3 regions of the Alteromonas sp. G4i13 genome follow, and region 2 is predicted to be linked to each of the others. Evidence: predicted binding sites of a transcription regulator. Region 2 holds the regulator's gene; each other region holds the start of a gene.
What was found. Region 2 encodes LexA, which represses DNA repair genes until DNA is damaged. Its sites were predicted from a motif close to TACTGTATNNNNATACAGTA; they were not measured.
Positions count from the first base shown of each region.

Region 1: the regulator LexA is predicted to act here: its motif matches at 2,218-2,237, upstream of ACFI6J_RS07185 (DUF7218 family protein).
Region 3: the regulator LexA is predicted to act here: its motif matches at 2,703-2,722, upstream of ACFI6J_RS03440 (YebG family protein).

Region 1 is NZ_JBHNYX010000010.1:113,628-117,916, reverse strand. Features, by position in the region: gene ACFI6J_RS07195 (methionine synthase) at 1-500, opposite strand, end outside; gene ACFI6J_RS07190 (DUF1852 domain-containing protein) at 626-1,600, opposite strand; gene ACFI6J_RS07185 (DUF7218 family protein) at 1,900-2,163, opposite strand; gene ACFI6J_RS07180 (pyridoxal phosphate-dependent aminotransferase) at 2,534-3,715, shown strand; gene ACFI6J_RS07175 (saccharopine dehydrogenase family protein) at 3,790-4,289, opposite strand, start outside.
Region 2 is NZ_JBHNYX010000006.1:89,942-94,230, reverse strand. Features, by position in the region: gene ctaD (cytochrome c oxidase subunit I) at 1-265, opposite strand, end outside; gene coxB (cytochrome c oxidase subunit II) at 275-1,438, opposite strand; gene lexA (transcriptional repressor LexA) at 2,021-2,647, opposite strand; gene ACFI6J_RS04375 (COG1470 family protein) at 2,760-4,289, opposite strand, start outside.
Region 3 is NZ_JBHNYX010000005.1:33,164-37,452, forward strand. Features, by position in the region: gene ACFI6J_RS03420 (efflux RND transporter permease subunit) at 1-942, opposite strand, end outside; gene rplI (50S ribosomal protein L9) at 1,402-1,854, opposite strand; gene rpsR (30S ribosomal protein S18) at 1,881-2,108, opposite strand; gene rpsF (30S ribosomal protein S6) at 2,120-2,521, opposite strand; gene ACFI6J_RS03440 (YebG family protein) at 2,768-3,055, shown strand; gene ACFI6J_RS03445 (ABC transporter ATP-binding protein) at 3,278-4,081, shown strand; gene ACFI6J_RS03450 (ABC transporter permease) at 4,081-4,289, shown strand, end outside.

The DNA.
Region 1 (4,289 bases), on a different contig from region 2:
AGCTCCTTTGCCTCTTGGTTTAGTATTTTGGCAAACTCCCACGCAAGTTTTTCGCGACTTTTATAATGGTCGTCGTACAGCGTATCAACCATCGTCATAGGGCCAGGTAACGCCCATTTTATGGGCTGATCGGTTTGGCTCCTTAAGAACTTTGCGTCTTCAACGAACACTGATTTTGGCCGTGTAACAGCATGGGTAACGACAGGTACGCTAGCGTCGTAGCGATTGCGAATACGTACGGTTTTACGGTTTTCAAAATCAACACCGTCAAGGTGCTCAATAAAAGTAGTTACAAAATGCTGACGAGTTTGCTCACCGTCACACACAATATCTATGCCTGATAGGGCTTGTTCCTGAAGCGTAACGCGAAGCGCGTCTTTTTTGCCTTCCTCTAATGCTTCATCTTCTAGCTTCCACGGCGACCACAGGGTTTCAGGCTGTGCAAGCCACGATGGTTTTGGAAGACTGCCTGCAATTGAAGTGGGGAGTAGTTTTTTCATGTGATTCGCTTTCTTCTAATCAATAATTTGTATGGATGCGCGAGGGGCAGAACGTGCTGCCCTTATCATAGCTTTGTAGTCGCAACATGTGCGGTTTGAAAATCGCAAGTATCTAAATGAACGGATCAGGCGTAGCTTGCTGTGAATTGCGCTAACTTGTGTTGATAAGGCTTTATAAAGTTCTCTTCTACGAACTTGCCTTGTTCAACGGCTAGATGAGTCCGCTCCTCACGGTCATAAACAATGCGAGTCACTGAGTGATCGCTATTTTTCAAGTTTGGTTTGTAGCTTAAACCTGCCTGGGCGTTAGCGTTATAAATCTCAGGGCGATAAATTTTCTGGAAGGTCTCCATCGTAGCAATAGTGCTGATAAGTTCTAAATTGGTGTAGTCGTTTAACAAATCACCAAAGAAATAAAATGCAAAAGGAGCAGCACTGTTTGGTGGCATGAAATAGCGCACGTTTAAGCCCATCTTCTTGAAATACTGTTCAGTTAGTGATGATTCATTAGGCTGATATTCAACGCCTAAAACGGGGTGCTGATTTTCTGTTCGACGGTAGGTTTTATTGTCGGAAACGCTTAAACAAATGACCGGCAGCTTTGAAAAATGTGCTTTATAGGCTTCTGAATTAACGAAATACTTAAACAACTTTCCGTGCAGATCACCAAAATCGGTAGGGACACTGAACGAAGACTGGCCACGATTGTGATTAGATAGACGAACGCTAAAGTCATAATCGCGAACATAAGACGAGAAGTTGTTTCCCACAATACCTTGAGTGCGTTTACCCGTTTTTTTGTCAATTATATTGGTTTGTAAGATTTCGATAGTTGGGAATGTGTTGCCGTTACCCTCAACGTCGATATCTACCGACACAATTTCAAGTTCGACAGCATAGCGATCGCCACTTTCATTATCCCAGCTAGCCAGTGCATTAAAGCGGTTGTTTATCATGCTTAGTGCATCGCGCAAATTTTCTTTGCGGCGTTGACCACGAGCTAAATTGGCGAAGTTGGTGGTGATGCGTGTGTTGTCTGAAGGGCGATAATCTTCATTAAACTGAACGCTGTTAATAGTAAAAGAGAAATCTGTGTTCACGTTGTTGTTCATGAGAATGCGCTTCTATTCCTAAAGTTAAACCGAGTAGTGAGACTGCTGTAAAAGCTATGAACACGTTATACGTTGATTTAACTATGAATAAAAATGACTTATTTTCATTTTATCATGAAATATTGTCATGTATTGGGCGGGCGAAGAGCTAGTCGCCTACTAATGAGGCGGTAGATCTTTACTTGAAGTTGAGGTTTGCCACGAAATGCACAAATTATGCGTGTCTGATAAAACGTAATCATCACCGCCACAGTGACCAGTTTTTGTATGTGGCGGTCTATCCGCCACTAATGATTGCGTAACGCATCAATTAATTCGTCTTTGCTCATGTTAGAGCGACCTTCAATGCCGACTTCCTTGGCCTTTTGATACAGTTCCTCTTTAGTGCGATCCTCGTATTTTTTGCCTTTTCCACCATCTTTAGAAGGGGTTTGTTCGCTATTGGCTTGCGCATTGGCAATGCGCGCCGACTTCTCTTTACTGTAGCCTTCGTCGCGAAGGGCTTCGTAAGTGTCGTCGTTTTTAATTTGGTTGCCGTGGTCCTTAGCCATATTTAACTCCTGTTTTGCATACTGAGTAATCGATGAATGTTTCGCCGTAATTCTTACTTTGTATTTATATAGATGGATTACACAGTCGTTTAAAAGGCAGGCTTCAAGTGCGAAGAACCAATAGCGAGAGAGTGCTGCGCCTTTAACATCAGAAAAAATGTCATTCATCGCAAACGCCAAAAACGACAAAATAACGCTGCACCGTAATGTAACGACTTAACGCGTTAAAACTTCTTATGTTGTCAATTTTAGTGCGCCACATGCACGTAAAAAGTGCATTTATGTCAATGGTTTAGGTTTTTCATGCTATTGCGCGTTCAAAATTAAGCCTTTAGTCTAAAGTGAATATAGACGGAAGGCAGAGCGAAATATGAATAAAAATGAACAACAGAGCACCGTGAATTCTTCACGCCGTAATTGGTTAAAGTCTGTGGGATTAGGTGCAGGCGCGGTAGCGCTAACGACCAGCGTTGACAGTATTATGGGCGACCTTCGTGCCGCAGGTATGCAAACTGAACACTTCCCGTCTGCTACCCCCAATGTAAACGATGGTCTTATTCGCTTATCGTCAAATGAAAACGCCTTTGGGCCGTCAAAAAAAGCCGCAAAGGCAATGCAAAGCGAGCTTTTAAACCTAGCGCGTTATACCGACGCTACGGTTGAAGTGTTAGCGCAAAAAATTGCTGAGCAAGAAGGCGTATCTGCTGAGCAAATCGTAATTACGAATGGATCTTCACCTATTCTTTTTGGCTATGCGGACTGGATCACCAAAAACGGCAATAAGCTGGTAACGTCTATGGCAACCTACGAAGGCGTACCACGGGGCGCTGAGTTTATGGGGGCAGACGTGATCTACGTGCCGTTAGCCAATGATATGACTTTTGACCTAGATGCAATTGAAGCTGCAGTAACCGAAGATACGACTGCTGTGTACGTATGTAATCCAAATAATCCGACAGGGAGCATGGTAGATGCGGCGAAGCTTACCGCTTTTGCAAAACGCGTATCGAAGAAAGCACAGGTTTTCATCGATGAAGCCTACATTGAAATGTCTGATGCTTACCCCGCTAATGTGCAATCGAAGCTAGTAGCTGAGGGGTACAACGTGGTGATTTGCCGCACCTTCTCTAAAATTCACGCCATGGCGGGACAGCGTCTCGGTTACGCCATCATGCCTGCTGAGCAAGCTAAAACAATGGGCGGTATGCTGCGCATGGGTGGTGTGAATTACTTGGCATTAGTAGCGGGTATGGCAAGTATGGATGATCATGAGAACTTAAACACAATGCGCTCACGCATTAAAACTGAGCGTGAAAAGTTAGTAAAAGTAGCTAAAGAGTTAAAGCAGCCGTTTGCGCCAAATCCACAAGGGAATTTTATTTACATGGATACGGGCATGCCGCACGATAAATTTGCAGAAAAGATGAAAGCTCAAGGTATAAAGGTTGTAGGGCGCACGTGGCCTGGGTACGACTCATGGTCACGTATTAGCGTAGGGACACCTGAAGAAACTGACGCGTGCGTTAAAGCATTAAAAGCGGTACTCGCTTAAAAAACAACAATAACACCTAGCGCAGAGAGAAAAGGCTGAACGCAATTTGTGTTCAGCCTTCGTTTTTTGAATCGCTATTTCTCGATAGCAAACGTTAAGCCTGCTTTTTCTTCTAAACGGCGGATAAGCTTGTTACCAAGTGCTGCCGCAGGTGTGAAGAAACCACCAGATAAACTAACGTCTTTGCACAAGCAAAGGGCAGATTCTGAAATCATTTTACTGGTAGAGCCGTAACCTGGATCCTTGTCGCCTTTTACCGATACGGCTAGCATATCACCATTGGTAGCGGTACCCACAAACATGACATCGTAAAAGCCATTTTCGCGCTCTTCTTTGCTCGGGCCTTCACCTGGTTTAGGGCCATCATCACTTGCAAGCGACTTATCTTTGGCAACGTGATTCGCCATGGCTTCACCTTTCTCACCTGGGCCAGTCATCATCATTTCATCATATTGAAAGTTCTTGCCGTAGCTATATCCGCCCAGGTAGTTCGTGCGATGAACGTTTTTAGTATTGATGGCCGCCATAATAAATGGTGCAACCCATGTGCCTAACTGCTCATCGAAGTAAGGTT
Region 2 (4,289 bases):
TCATTTGGTTAAAGAAGTTTGGCTCTACAATTTGTAGACCGGGTTGGAATAGTTCAGCGCGGATCACCATGGCCATCGCACCACCAACTAAAAACATAATAAAGGCAAACCACAGGTAAAGTGTGCCTATGTCTTTGTGGTTAGTGGTAAACAACCAACGCGTTATCCCTTTAGGAATATGATCGTGGTGTTCATGGTCATCATGTAGGTGACCGTCATGAGGCGCAGAGGTATCTGGCGAAATAACTTCAGTTGCTTTGCTCATTGTCTGCTCCTAGTTTCCGTTTGCCACTGCGTTTACATCTTTGGCTTGAACCATATCGCCAGTTTTATTTCCCCAAGCATTTCGCTCGTATGTAATAACTGCGGCAATTTCCTTAAGACTTAGCATTTTTCCAAACGCTTGCATGGCCGTCCCCGACTTACCATGAAGCACTATGTCAATATGGCCCTGCTGATCCTCCAGCGCCATTTTGCTGCCTTTTAATGCCGGGAACACGCCAGGTAAACCTTCACCATTTGGCATATGGCAAGCAGCGCACGTTGCGTTGTATACTCGCTCGCCCTCTTTCATCAGTTCATCCATAGACATATTCATAGAAAGTAGACGCTGCTCTTCTTCTTTTGCTTTACGAACAATCTCTTCTTGTTCGCCCATCCACTTTTCAAACTCGGCGGGTTCTTTAGCAATTACCACAACCGGCATATAGCCATGGTCTTTACCACAAAGCTCTGCGCACTGTCCGCGATAAATACCCGGCTCATTCACCTTGGCCCAAGACTCGTTAATAAAGCCGGGGTTGGCATCTTTTTTCACGGCAAAGTCAGGAACCCACCAAGAGTGGATAACGTCGTCAGAGGTAATAAGAAAGCGTACTTTTTTCCCAGTAGGAATAACCAAGGGACGGTCAACTTCCAGCAGGTAGTTATCTGTTTTCTGAAATTTGTTTTCTATTTGCTCGCGCTGAGTGGCGAGTAAAGAATAAAACTCTACATCGCTATCCATGTACTTGTAATGCCATTTCCATTGAGAGCCTGTTACTAACACCGTCATGTCAGGCTCAGACGTGTCTTCCATAGCAATTAGGGTATTCGCTGCGGGTACCGCCATGAAAATAAGAATAAGGAAAGGAATAACGGTCCAAGCAATTTCCACCTTCACGTTTTCGTGAAAATTAGCTGGCTTGGCGCCACGGGACTTTCTATGTAGATACATTGAGGCGAACATCACGCCAAAAACTACAACCGCGATACCTACACAAATGAAGAACATCAACATATGGAGGTCGTATACCTGCCCACTGATGTCGGTAGCACCGCGTCTCAAATTAAGCGAAGAGGCTTCTTCGCTTGCTTCTTGCGCAAAAAGCAAAGGGGAAAAAAGCAAAATTGGTATACTAGAACACCATTTTGCGAAAACGGTCGTTAGTTGTTTCACTCAGCACCTCCGTAATGGCGTGGTCAAAGACGCTGATTAATTTGCGCGATGCCCTACCAAATGGTTTGCGAACGATTGACCCATAACCTCAACTTGTAAAACAAATTTAGAGTCATTGTTATTATTTTGTTAATCTCTGTATAAGAATTGCGCAATAATGTCGCGCCGTCTAGTCTTTTCTATTAAAAATTTAACGAAGTGGTTAATTTTTAATCATTTACTAAAATGGTCGCGGGGGATTTCACGTGCAAAAAGAGAAAGCCATTGCTGTGGGATGCCCTTGGAATCAAACAGGCATTTTGAACACGGGGTTAAAGTAAATGCTCGACTAACTAGTTAAGAAATCAATAAGTAATCGATGACTCAATGTCGATTTCAAACAAAATTCAAAATAAAAAATGGAAAATACTTGAAGCATTCATAGAAAGAATAACGTGAGTAATGATAAAAATAAGCGCGCAGAAAACCAACAGGTTTGCTAGGCAGGATAAAACCTAAGTTGGCAGATTGAAGAAAAAAACAGGAACAAAAGACATAAAAAAAGCGGCTAACGCGCCGCTTTTATACAAACAAGCTAAAATACTACATCCAGTCAGCGTTTCTGATCACACCCACCGCAATGCCTTCTATCGCAAAATGTTCAGTCGCTAAATCAACTTTTATTGGTGCAAACTCATCATTCTCAGCATGAAGCAATACTTCACGCCCGCGTTTCTCTAGACGCTTTACGGTGACGTCTTCATCTACACGCGCCACAACCACCTGACCGTTGTGAACATCAGTGGTGCGATGAACAGCGAGAAGATCACCGTCTAAAATACCAATGTCTTTCATGCTCATACCGTTAACGCGTAGCAAAAAGTCGGCATGGGGTTGAAACAGTGCAGGATCGACTTTGTAGTGCGATTCAACATGCTCTTGCGCCAAGATCGGCTCACCGGCTGCAACACGCCCAATTAACGGTAGGCCTTCTTCTTCTTGTGCGTCGTTATCAAGAGGGATATTGAGCTTAATGCCACGAGACGTACCAGGCAAAATTTCAATCACGCCTTTACGCGCCAATGCTTTCAAATGTTCCTCTGCTGCATTAGCAGAACGAAAGCCAAGCTGACGGGCTATTTCCGCACGAGTAGGCGGCATTCCCGTTTCTAACATGGTTGTTTTAATAAGTTCTAAAACTTCGGTTTGTCGAGCTGTGAGTGGGCGCATAAAAGACCTGTCTGTTCATACAGTTCCTGTAAGTATATACACCTAAAACTAAATAACAAGCACTTGCCGCGTCTTTTGCGATCTGCAATAGCCTACGACAAGTGCTTTCCTCTTATTTTACGAGAAGAGCCATGTTCGGGTTACTAATTTGTAACTCCAGCTCCCCATCACTATTTTGACGTGTGCGCATGCCTTCAACATTATCGAGCCCAAGTCCAGGGCTTTGCCACACCACATTGCCTTTATTATCAACCTCAACCACGCGATATGCGATGCTGTCATAATAATTGTACGAATAGTCATTCTCGTTAGGCTGGTAGATAGCGAGAATCGACTGATTAGACGACGTCGTTGGAACAGCCGCTATATACTGAGGGTAGAATGACGGTGCTATAGCGTCTTTGAGTTCTAATGCATCGCTCGCCACGTCATAAACATTGATGGTGTTGTAGTTTCTATTTAAACACGCAAATTCAAGTTCGCTATCACTATCAAAATTTACCGTGAGCAATTGGTCACAATTGGTTTCCAATTCATTCAATCCAACAAATTCACCATCCTGCATTTTATAGAGCTTGAGCGAACTATAGCCCCCAACAGCAAAATAATGCACACCGTCTTTTTCAGAGGCAGCAAGCGCATTAATTGAAAAATCGTTAATGATTGAGTCGATAAGCACCTGATTCTCGATATCAAACGCTTTAAGTCGATTGTTCTCAATAATAACTGCATCGGCGTAACTATCGTTATTTACGTCAATGGCTTCAATAAACGAAATTTCACTATTCTGATTATTGTTCAGTGTCCACTGAATAGCGTTATCTGTAAGTCTCACGACATTAAACGACGAACTATAATCCAGTGCCCCTATTAGTAACTCACCCACACCGTCATTGTTGTAGTCTGTAACGACCGGTTTGCTATAGTTATAGACATCTTCGCCAACCTCAGCACTTATCGCAAAGTTATCCTCTTTATCTACCGATAAAATCTGAATAGATGATTCGTAACTACTTGTATCGCTAACAAAGACGGCTCTTTCATCATTATCGCCATAAGGTGCCCAACCCGCGGCATGATATCTACTCGCGCGCGGCGCACCTTTTATATCTGATAAGGCATATTCACCGTTGGCATCTTGTTGCGCTACTAAAATTTGATTCTCACCAGTCCAAATAATGTCGTCCACATTGTCATTGTCTAAATCGTCAATGAGAAGTGACATGCCACTGTAAGTGTTGTGGTTAAGAGCCCACTGCTCAGAGATTTGTCCCGCTTCTAATGCAAAACCTCTAACTTGTCCCCACTGACACTCGGAGACAACCACTATTCCTTCTGTAGCTGGGCTTTCTTTACTATAGGCGATATCACAAATGTCACCATGTTCCGCCGTTGCCAAACTGCTTTTCGATACTGCTGAGTAGATTGAGATATCATTCCAACTATCGGCACCGATGATTTCATCTACACCATCGTTATTCATATCACCCAGCACAACAAATGCGTCGCTGAACCCGCTACCGTATAGCCATTGGTTGGCACCGCTTTCGATATCAAATACATAACCATTGTTCGTTACCATTTCTATCGATGCGTCGTCATCTACGTTACCAAAAGCAAGGTTATTGACGCTGTCAATATC
Region 3 (4,289 bases), on a different contig from region 2:
GTCCTGTTCGTTTATTTGTGCAACTTTTGCTTTTACGGCTTCTAAGGTAGCTAAAACATTGGCGTTGTTTTGTCTGTCTACGCGAATAGATATAGCCGGATTGCCGTTTTGTACACTGTAGTTTGCACCGTCAGCGCGGGTGATTTTAATTTCGGCAATGTCATTTAGCGTGATAGGGCTGCCGTCTCGCCATTCGAGGATCATTTCACCCATTTGCGTAGGCTCGTAGCGACCTTCAAAACGCAGGGTATAGCGTCTTCTGCCCACATCGACAAAGCCACCTGAAATATCATTCGCACGCCCCAACTCGTTGGCAACTGCCGTTAGGTCAATGCCTAACTGCGCCGCTTTAAACGGGTCGAAAACAATTTGAAACTCCTCAACGCCGCCAACCCCGCTTTCCATACGCGCCCTTGCAACGCCCGGGATAGATTCAAGCTGAGGTTTAATGACATCGGTAAAAAAGGTTACATAGGTATTAATTTCGTTTGGATTGCCCGGAAGGCGCTGAAGAAAAAAGTAGGTCAAAGCGGGGGCGTCTCCCCCACTTCCAGCAAGCATAATATTAGGAGACAAGGCATCGCGAGGTAGTGGCGGTACGCGATTCATGCGGCTAATCACTTCAATGAGCGTTTTCTGCATGTCCGTATCTAAACCAAACTCTAGATTAATCCACGCATTACCTTGGTTTGCCCATGCATTCATCGACTCAAGGCCAGGGATCCCTTGCAGCACTTCCTCTTGAGGTTCAATGATCTCCGACTCAATTTCTTGGGGCGAAGCAGCGCGCCACGAGGTCTGGATGTTAATATTCGGTCTTTCAATGTCAGGAAACAGCTGTACCGGTAAATTAAACAGGCTATATAGCCCTAAAAATACCAGTAGCGTTATTCCGATACCTACCCCAGTCGCGTTTTTTATTGCTTGCTTAGTGATGTCCATAATATGGCACTTATGCTTTTTATTGTTTGGTTTACTATAGGTCGCAGGAATGACAGAAAAAGTTTAAAGCCATGACACTAAGAATTTCAGCGATTATTAACATTTTGTTTAAATACCGTTTAAAAAACGTTATTTATCGCAGATGAGTGGACCTCAAAAATACGCCATTTGTCGGCGCTGGACATATTTGCTTACACCCATCGTTAATTAGGCGTCGCGACGTGGAGTGAGGGTAGGGATATTTTAAACTCGCCCTTCGGGAAGGTCTGGCAAGCTTCACTCTGGGAATTTGAAAAGCAACGGCCATTCCTGCATTCCCACGCTTTGTTAGGAAACTTGCCAGCGCCTTCTGGGTGGGCAATCATCTATGCGGATTGGTATTGGTCTTTAAGTATCGAACAAAAATTTAGAGCAAAAAAAAGCCGCTCTAGGAGCGGCTTTTTTCAAATACGTCAGCGATTACGCTTCAGCAATGATGATCACTTTGATTGAAGTGATAACGTCAGAGTGAAGTTGTAAGTCGATGTCATACTCACCAGTCTCACGAAGAGTACCAGTAGGTAGTTTAACTTCTGCTTTTTGTACTTCAACGCCAGCTGCAGTGATTGCATCAGCGATGTCACGAGTACCAACAGAGCCAAATAGTTTACCTTCGTCACCAGCAGGAGCTGCGATTGTAACTTCAGCAAGCTCAGCAACTTTTTCAGCGCGTGCGTTAGCAGCAGCTAGTTGCTCAGCAATTTTCGCTTCAAGTTCAGCACGACGTGCTTCGAACTTTTCAACGTTGTCTTTAGTTGCAGGAACCGCTTTACCCTGTGGGAAAAGGAAGTTACGAGCGTAACCAGACTTAACAGTCACTTGGTCGCCCAGGCCGCCAAGGTTGGCGATTTTATCTAGTAGGATGATATTCATCTTAGCTAACCCTTATATTCGCCAAATTACTTGTGTGAATCAGTGTACGGAAGCAACGCAAGGAAACGTGCGCGCTTGATCGCAGAAGACAGCTGACGCTGATATTTTGCGCTTGTACCAGTAATACGGCTAGGGACAATTTTACCGCTCTCAGTGATGTAGTTCTTCAGAGTAGCGATATCTTTGTAATCAATCTCAGTCACACCTTCTGCAGTGAAACGGCAGAACTTACGACGTCTGAAAAAACGAGCCATGGGTGATCTCCTTAAGCGTTGTCTTCAGTGGTTTCAGTTTTCTTTTCCGCGCGATCTTGGCGAGGAGCAGAATCGTCACGACGCTCACGACGAGGCTCTTCTTTCATCATTGGAGAAGGCTCAGTCACAGCAGTCTTAGTGCGCATAACCATGTTACGTAGGATCACGTCGTTGAAACGGAAAGCATTTTCCAATTCATCAACAGCTTCTGCAGACGCTTCAGCATTGATTAGTACGTAGTGGGCTTTGTGCAGCTTTTCAATTGGGTAAGCCAGTTGACGACGGCCCCAATCTTCTAAACGATGAATCTGACCACCGTCTTGCTTTAGGATTGTGGTATAACGCTCGATCATACCAGGTACTTGTTCACTCTGATCAGGGTGAACCATAAATACGATTTCGTAATGACGCATTATAGCTCCTTACGGTTGTAGCCTCGACAGTACAGCCGACTGTATGGAGACAAGGAACGAATTGGGATGGCTGTAAGGGCGCGCATTATACGCAGCAGTTACTAATTGCACAAGCATTAATCACCTTTAGAACAATCATTTGCCCTTTCCCCAAACACTACGCTCAGACATTTAATCAAAATACTGTTTATTTATACAGTAAAATACTGTACAGTTTTTGTGTCTTTAACAAACAGGGGACCTACCATGGCCATTACCACACAGTATGTTGTTACGCACAAAGGGGTAGAAAAATTGGTAACTACCGACAAAAAAGAAGCCGATCAGTATGACAAAATGCTCGATGCAGCGGATAACCTTGCTGACTACATTTATGCGAAGGGCATTAAGCTAGACGATAGCGTAGTGGAAGAACTCACCATTATGCTGTCTAAAAACAAAGATAAAATCAGTAAGATTTTCAAAGGCGCTACCGCAGAAAGCGTATTAGAAGATGAAAGCGCAGAAGTGGTAAAGCTACAAGCTAACGGCTGATAATTTAGGCGCGCCTTTCTTTTGCGTCGTTATGATGAGCAATTAATAAGAGCAATTGCCGCTTTAGGCTGATGAGATCTGATAGCATAGCTATACGAAAAAATGTTATTTGATAACATTACCTCAACGCGGCAATGTGTTTTCTCTGGTTTTTAACTGGGTGAACAGACGTGTCGCTTTTGCTAATGTGAACATAAGACGTAAATACAGGTCGGGCTTAGCGTGAATACCATCAATAAAAACAATAGCACTCACTCCCAGCGCAATGCAGTAGTTGAAGGCCGCAGTGCAGTGACTGAAGAGCGCAACAAAGCGATTGAAGTTAGCAATTTACAGTTTTCGTACACCAAAGAAAGCCCCCCCATCATTGACATTAAAGCGTGGCAAGTTTCGCAAGGTGAGCACGTTTTTCTCTCAGGGCCTTCGGGTAGCGGAAAGAGCACATTGCTCAATTTGCTGTGCGGAACATTAACTCCAACTCAGGGCGACATTGCCTTATTAGCGCAGCCTTTCTCCACATTATCGAACCGACAGCGGGACAAGTTTAGAGCACGCAATATCGGCGTTGTTTTTCAACAATTTAATCTTATTCCCTACCTTTCTGTGGCACAGAACATTAATGCGGCGGTGTATTTTGCAAGTACAAACGTCAGCAAGACAGCATCAGACGCAAAGCTTCGTCATTTACTGGACAAGCTACAGCTGCCTTCTCACGTGCTGCATGCGAAAGCTGACGCATTGAGTATTGGTCAGCAGCAGCGCGTTGCCATTGCCAGAGCACTGATTAACGACCCACAATTATTAATTGTCGATGAACCTACCTCTGCCCTAGATACCGATGCCAGAGATAGTTTTATGTCGCTGCTAAAAGACGTTGCAGGTGAAAGCACCATGATTTTTGTTAGTCACGATAAAGCCATGGAGAGTTATTTCGACCGCCACTGCAGCATGAGTGAATTAAGCCCAAGTACAAACCACATAAAAACGCGAGGCGATGAGGCCACAAAAGCACAGGAGCGTGCGTAATGCTAAGTACCATTGCTATTGAAAGCTTAAAGCGCAGGAAAACAACGGCAATCCTCACACTTTTAAGCATTACCATCAGCATTAGTTTACTTTTGTGCGTGGACGTTATTCGCACCCAAGTTAAAACCAGTTTTACGCGCACCGTTTCTGGTGTAGATCTTATTGTTGGCGCACCAAGTGGACAGCTTAATTTACTCCTGTCATCAGT